3 regions of the Streptomyces sp. NPDC006602 genome follow, and region 1 is predicted to be linked to each of the others. Evidence: riboswitches for the same ligand, from Rfam matches in the RefSeq annotation. Region 1 holds a riboswitch; each other region holds the start of a gene.
The links. A riboswitch is a leader RNA that binds a small molecule or an ion and turns the genes downstream of it on or off. The one in region 1 is predicted to bind S-adenosylmethionine.
Positions count from the first base shown of each region.

Region 2: linked by a shared signal. The riboswitch ahead of thrC (threonine synthase) and the one ahead of ACFYO2_RS02200 (aminotransferase class V-fold PLP-dependent enzyme) in region 1 are both predicted to bind S-adenosylmethionine.
Region 3: linked by a shared signal. The riboswitch ahead of ACFYO2_RS03080 (amino acid ABC transporter permease) and the one ahead of ACFYO2_RS02200 (aminotransferase class V-fold PLP-dependent enzyme) in region 1 are both predicted to bind S-adenosylmethionine.

Region 1 covers NZ_JBIAHG010000001.1:479,966-482,224, forward strand. Annotated here, with positions in the region: gene ACFYO2_RS02200 (aminotransferase class V-fold PLP-dependent enzyme) at 1-1,044, opposite strand, end outside; SAM riboswitch class IV at 1,206-1,322, opposite strand; gene trpD (anthranilate phosphoribosyltransferase) at 1,398-2,259, opposite strand, start outside.
Region 2 covers NZ_JBIAHG010000029.1:71,014-73,272, reverse strand. Annotated here, with positions in the region: gene thrC (threonine synthase) at 1-961, opposite strand, end outside; SAM riboswitch class I at 980-1,138, opposite strand; gene ACFYO2_RS39765 (glucosyl-3-phosphoglycerate synthase) at 1,326-2,259, shown strand, end outside.
Region 3 covers NZ_JBIAHG010000001.1:669,113-671,371, forward strand. Annotated here, with positions in the region: gene ACFYO2_RS03080 (amino acid ABC transporter permease) at 1-881, opposite strand, end outside; SAM riboswitch class IV at 1,208-1,316, opposite strand; gene ACFYO2_RS03085 (glutathione S-transferase C-terminal domain-containing protein) at 1,382-2,245, opposite strand.

The DNA of each region.
Region 1 (2,259 bases):
GAAGGAGATCACGCCGACCCGCGGGGCGTCGTCGCCGAAGAGGGAGAGGACCTGGACCTCGGGGACCTCGGCGAGGCCCGCGCGGACCGTGTCGATCAGGTACTGCTCCCGGGCGACCAGCGTGTCGAAGCCGGCCTCGGTGAGCGCCTTGCAGGCGGAGGCGATGGAGTAGACCCCGATGACGTTGGGCGAGCCGGCCTCGTGCCGGGCGGCGCTCTCGTGCCACTCCACGTCCACTCCCCCGTCCGCGCGCCGCGTGACCTTGCGGCTGGCGCCGCCGCCCGCGAGGTACGGCTCGGCCGCGCGCAGCCAGTCGGCACGGCCGGCCAGGACGCCGGAGCCGAAGGGGGCGTACAGCTTGTGCCCGGAGAACGCGACCCAGTCGACGTCGAGGTCCCGGACCGAAAGGGGGTGGTGCGGGGCCAGTTGGGCGGCGTCCAGGACGATCCGGGCGCCGTGCGCGTGCGCGGCGGCGGCCAGCTCCCGTACCGGCCACAGCTCACCGGTGACGTTCGAGGCGCCGGTCACGCAGACCAGGGCCGGGCTGTACGGGTCACGGTCCGCGAGGGCGCGCTCCAGGGTCGCCACCGCCTGCCGCGGGGTGCGCGGGGCGTCGAGGTAGCTGACGCGGGCGTCCTGCCAGGGCAGCAGCGAGGCGTGGTGCTCGGTCTCGAAGACGAAGACCTGGCAGTCTGCCGGGAGCGCGGCGGCCAGGAGGTTGAGCGAGTCGGTGGTGGACCGGGTGAAGACCACCTGGTCGTCGGCGCGGCAGTCGAGGAACTCGGCGACCGTCGTGCGGGCGTTCTCGAAGAGGTCGGTGGACAGCTGGGAGAGGTAGCCGGCGCCTCGGTGCACGCTGCCGTAGTAGGGCGCGTACGCCGCCACGTCGTCCCAGACCCGCTGCAGCGCCGGCGCGCTGGCCGCGTAGTCGAGCGCGGCGTAGGTGACCTCGCCGCCGGTGACGAGCGGGACGGTGACATCCCGGCCCAGAACGGGCAGCGGCGCACAAAGCGACTGGGCGGCGGCAACGGTGGAGACAGACATGGCGAACTCCCGTGACAGACAAGGCGGAATAACCGTGCGAGCGCGTACGGCTCCAGCACGGAGGAAAGTGAAAGGGGTAGGCGGAAGCGGGGCTCTGCGCCCTATCGCATTCGCTTGCTCACGAGAGACTCCTCGACGACCAGGACCCCTGGTGTGCGAGGGATCCGCGCTTGCCGTAGGCCTTGCTGCCCACGACCTGGTCTTCACCCGGGGCACCCCGCCACGGACGGAGGGTTGCCGGACAGTCGGCCGGGGCCTCATGACTGTCACTCATGACCTGTACAGAAACGTATGCGAAGTGATCGTGGTCCCGCAACCCGTGTCCGGATCGCGGGACAACACCACGTGCGGTGCTACGCGTTGCTGGCCGCCACCCACCGCTCCAGCGTCCGCTTGGCCGCCCCGGAGTCGATCGAGTGAGCCGCCCTGGCCATCCCGGCGCCGATCTGCTCGGCCAGCGGCGCTCCGGTCGGCTCCAGCGCCACCAGCGCCGCCGCCGAGTTCAGCAGTACGGCATCCCGCACCGGGCCCGGCTCACCGTCCAGCAGCCGCCGGGCGACCTCGGCGTTGTACGACGCGTCGGCGCCCCGCAGCGCCTCGACCGGCACCAGTTCGAGGCCGACGTCCCGCGGATCGAAGGCCTCCTCGGCGACCTTGCCGTCGCGCACGACCCACACCCGGGAGGTGGCCGTGGTCGTCAGCTCGTCGAGGCCGTCGTCGCCGCGGAACACCAGCGCCGAGGAGCCGCGCTCGGCCAGTACGCCGGCGATGAGCCCCGCCATCCGGGTGTCGAAGCAGCCGACCGCCGAGGCGGTGACCCGGGCCGGGTTGGTCAGCGGACCGAGGAGGTTGAAGGAGGTCGGAATCCCCAGATCCCGCCGGACCGCGCCGACGAAGCGCATCGAGGGGTGGAACTTGGCCGCGAAGCAGAAGGTGATCCCGGCCTCCTGAACCACCCGAGCGACCCCCTCGGGCGACAGCTCCAGGTTGATGCCGAGCTTCTCCAGCACGTCCGACGACCCGCTCGCCGAGGACGACGCCCGGTTGCCGTGCTTGACGACCTTCGCCCCGGCGCCCGCGATCACGATGGCGGACATCGTCGAGATGTTGACCGTCTTGGCCCGGTCGCCACCCGTTCCGACGATGTCGACGGCCGGCCCCGGGATGTCCAGCGGCAGCGCGTGCGCGTACATCGCCTCGACGAGACCGTTGATC
Region 2 (2,259 bases), on a different contig from region 1:
GCTTCTGCGGGCGGACGACGTCGTGCCCGGCCTTGTAGGCGACGGACACCGGCGAGCAGCCCTCGGCCTGGGCGCCGAAGATCTTGTACGGCTTGTCCTCGACGAGCCCGAGATCGATCAGCTCCTTCAGACCCTTGTCGATCTTCGTGAGCTGTGAGCCGGAGGCGATCGGCACCACCAGCTGGTCCGGGAGCTGCCAGCCGAGCTGCTCGCAGATCTCGTACGCCAGGGTCTTGGAGCCCTCGGCGTAGTACGGCCGCAGGTTGACGTTGACGAAGCCCCAGCCCTCGCCGGCCGGGTCGCCGATCAGCTCGGAGCAGAAGCGGTTCACGTCGTCGTAGTTGCCCTCGATGCCGACGAGCTCGCCGCCGTAGATGGCGGCCATGACGACCTTGCCCTGCTCCAGGTCGTGCGGGATGAACACGCAGGAGCGAAAGCCCGCGCGGGCGGCGGCGGCGCCGACGGCACCGGCCAGGTTGCCCGTGGAGGAGCAGGAGAGGGTGGTGAAGTCGAACGCGCGGGCGGCCTCGATGGCCTGGGCGACGACGCGGTCCTTGAAGGAGTGCGTCGGGTTGCCGGAGTCGTCCTTGACGAAGAGCTTGCCGGCCTCGACACCCAGCTCGCGGGCGAGGTTGTCGGCCTTGACGAGCTTGGTCCAGCCGGGGTTGATGTTGGGCTTGTCCGCCACGTCGGCCGGGACGGGCAGCAGCGGCGCGTAGCGCCAGATGTTCGCGGGGCCCGCCTCGATCTGCTTGCGGAGCTCCTCCGTGTCGTAGCCGGAGAAGTCGTACGCGATCTCGAGCGGGCCGAAACACTCCTCGCACGCGAAGACCGGGCCGAGGGGCACGCGGTGGCCGCACTCGCGGCAGCTCAGCGCGGCGGCGGGGCCGAGATCGACGGGGGAATCCGCGGGGACGTTCGCGGTGTTGTCCGTGGTGCTTGCAACAGTCTGCGCAGCCATGTGAGGCGAGGCCCTTTCTCCTCATCTTCCTCACGACGCATCTCGCCGTGAGACGGATTTGGCACCTTCCCGAGCCGGGGAGCCTCGCGAAGACGATCGTCAGTGATCGCTACGAGACCGGCTGGAGGGTTGCCGGGGCTTCATCGGGCCGTATCCCTCTGCCCCTCTGGATGAGCGGTATGAAGTTGTTGATCGTTGAAACGGAACGCCGACCCCGACATGCGATGGTCATCAGCGTTGTTCAAGACTGTAACCGAAGGCCAGGACAGTTGAGATAGCCGTCCGAACCGCGAGATGGATCACATGTTCCACAAGAGAGCATGGATCAGACGCTCGCCGAGAGAACGCAGAGGAGCCGCGCACCGTGCTGAATGAGGTCGAGCGTTGGCTGAGCACTCGCTCCTGGTCGAAGACCGATCGCCCGCTCCACAAGATCCTGGCTGCGAAACGCGCCACGCGACAGTCGGTCAGTGTCGTGCTGCCCGCGCTCAACGAGGAGGAGACGGTCGGTGACATCGTCGCCGTGATCCGTCATGACCTCATGCAACAGGTCCCGCTCGTCGACGAGATCGTCGTCGTCGACTCGGGATCGACCGACCGTACGTCCGAAGTGGCAGCCGCCGCTGGGGCCCGGGTCGTCCACCGCGACGACATCCTCCCCCGCATCCCGATCGCCCCCGGCAAGGGCGAGGTGCTCTGGCGCTCGCTCCTGGCCACCAGCGGCGACATCGTCTGCTTCATCGACGCCGACCTGAAGGAGTTCTCCTCCGACTTCGTCTCCGGCATCGTGGGCCCGCTGCTCACCGAGCCCGGGGTCCAGCTCGTCAAGGGGATGTACGACCGTCCCCTGGGCGGCGCGGCCGGTCAGGGCGGCCGGGTCACCGAACTGATGGCCCGCCCGCTGCTCAACATGCACTGGCCACAGCTGGCCGGTTTCGTACAGCCGCTCGGCGGCGAGTACGCGGCCCGCCGCTCACTGCTCGAACAGCTGCCGTTCCCGGTCGGGTACGGCGTCGAGCTGGGCATGCTGGTCGACGCCCTGCACCTGGTGGGCCTGGACGCGCTCGCCCAGGTCGACGTCGGGGTGCGCAAGCACCGCCACCAGGACGGCCAGGCACTGGGCCGCATGTCCGCCGCGATCTACCGCACGGCCCAGCTCCGGCTGGCCCGCGGGCACCTCATCCGTCCGTCCCTCACGCAGTTCGAACGGGGCGAGGACGGCTTCGAGCCGCGTACCTACTCCGTGGACACGGAGGAGCGGCCGCCGATGGTGGAGATCGCGGAGTACGCGCAGCGAA
Region 3 (2,259 bases), 190 kb from region 1:
GCGTAGTGCCGCTCGACGTAGAACTGGACGACGGAGACGACGCTGGTGAGGATCAGGTACCAGACGGTGACGACCAGCAGCAGCGGCACGATGTCGCCGGGGTAGGTGGAGCCCATGGTCTGCGCGGAGCCGAACAGGTCGAGCAGGGAGACGTAGAAGACCAGCGAGGTGCCCTTGATCAGACCGATGAGCTGGTTGACGTAGTTCGGGATGATCGAGCGCAGCGCCTGCGGAAAAACGATCTTCCGGAACTGGTAGCTCTTCGGCAGGCCGAGGGCTGCTGCGGCCTCCTGCTGGCCCTGGTCGACGGAGAGGATGCCGCCGCGGACGACCTCGGCCGCGTAGGCGGCCTCGTTGAGGCTGAGGCCGATGACGGCGACGACCATGTCGGTCGCGAGTTTCGACTCGTCGAAGGAGAAGAAGGCCGGGCCGAAGGGAATGCCGACGCTCAACGTCTTGTACAGGGCACTGAAGTTGTAGAGGAGGATCAGCACCACGATGAGCGGGATGGAGCGCAGGGCCCAGACGTACGTCCAGCTGACCGCGCGCAGCACGGGGCTCTTCGACAGCCGGGCCAGGGCGAGCACGATGCCGCCGAGGAGGCCCAGCACCGCGCTGTAGGCGGTGACTTCGAGGGTGATCAGCAGGCCGTCGAGGATGGTGGGGCGCGCGAACCAGTAGCCCCAGCGGTCCCACTGGTAGAAGGGGTTGGTCACCAGCCCGTGCACGAACTGGGCGACCAGGACCAGCACGACCGCGGTGGCGATCCAGCGTCCGGGGCGCCTCAGCGGCAGAACTCGCTGGGCGGTGAGGGGTTTCGACGGTTCGTCGGCGGTGGCCGTCTCGGGGAGGGTGACGGTGGCGCCAGGGGGTTCACTCATGGTGGGCTCCGGCTGGGTGGGAACACTGCGGAAGCGCGGCGGCATGCGGGGGCGCACACGACGGCGAGGTACCGGGGGCGGGGGAGGACAACGGCACACCGACACGGGCGGTGTTCGTCAGGGGATGCGGGGGCTGCGGGGAGAGGTCAGCCCCGACAGCGGGCACAGCCCGGTGCGGTACACAGTGCGCTGTTCACGCGGAGCAGATCGACGGCACGATCGGCGACGAGAGGGTTCGGGTACGGCCGTACGCAGCCCTGCGGGCGGCGCATCGCCGTCCTGGGAGCTGCGTACATGGCGTCACCGTCACTGTTCCGGCCCTGTGGGCCTCGCGCTTACCGAAGTGTTTTCGGTCCGGTCGTCACCTGGGGCACCCCACCGCGGTGCGAGGGTTGCCGGTCAGCTAGCCAGGGCTTGTCGCTGACGCTCATGACCGTTCTGGGCCGTAGTTAAGACAATTGCCCGAACGAATGTCAACGCCGGTCCACCAGGTGGAACAGCTAATGGGCTGAGTGTGCCGTCCAGTCCAGGATCTGGACGGCTGCTCCGGCGGCCTCCAGGCCCTGGCAGCGGGCGTGGTGACGGCGTGCGATGCCGCCGAGGTCGAGCTGGCCGCCGAAGGCCGGGTGGGCGGCCAGGCGGCGGGCGTAGGCCCACAGGGTCGGGTGGTCGGCGATGCGCTGGACGGCGGAGGCGTCGAGGTGGTTGCGGTGCACGGTGTCGAGTTGGACCAGGGCGACCCACAACTCGACGTCGGCGGCGGTGATTTCGTCGCGGATCAGGTACGTGCGTCCTTCGAGCCGGCGTTCCAGGGCGCCGAGCGTTTCCAGCAGCGTGGTCAGTGCCATGTCACGTTCCACCGGCTCGCCACCGGCCGATCCGGCGCGCTGCGCGGCCTGTTCGATGCCCTGCGCGCACATCCGCTCGACCGCCTCGATCTCCGACTCCGCGCCGCACGGGTAGAGCGAGAGACGGCCCCCGCCAAACCGGCGGTCGAGGTCGCGCATGATGTCCGGGGCATGGGTGCTGACGATCCGCCCGGACCAGTCGTCGCTGAGCACCGGCGCGACGGCCGGACCGGTGTACCGGTGGGCGCTGGCCTCGAACAGCGGCCGCAGGGCCGAGTGGCCGCCCTCGGGGCAGTCGGGGACGGCCGGCAGGAAGGTGGCCGGACAGACGGTGTCCAGGCCCAGCAGGCCGTGCGTGATGGCGATGCGCAGGCCGTCGGGACAGGCGGTCGACAGATGGAGGCGGTAGCGGCCCGGAACGGCGTAGTGGCCGCTGCGCGCGTCCCGGCCGATCCTGCCCCGGAAGGCGGGCGCGGGTCGGTCGGAGGTGTGGGCGGCCAGCGGTGTGACGGTCATGACTCTCCCCGGGA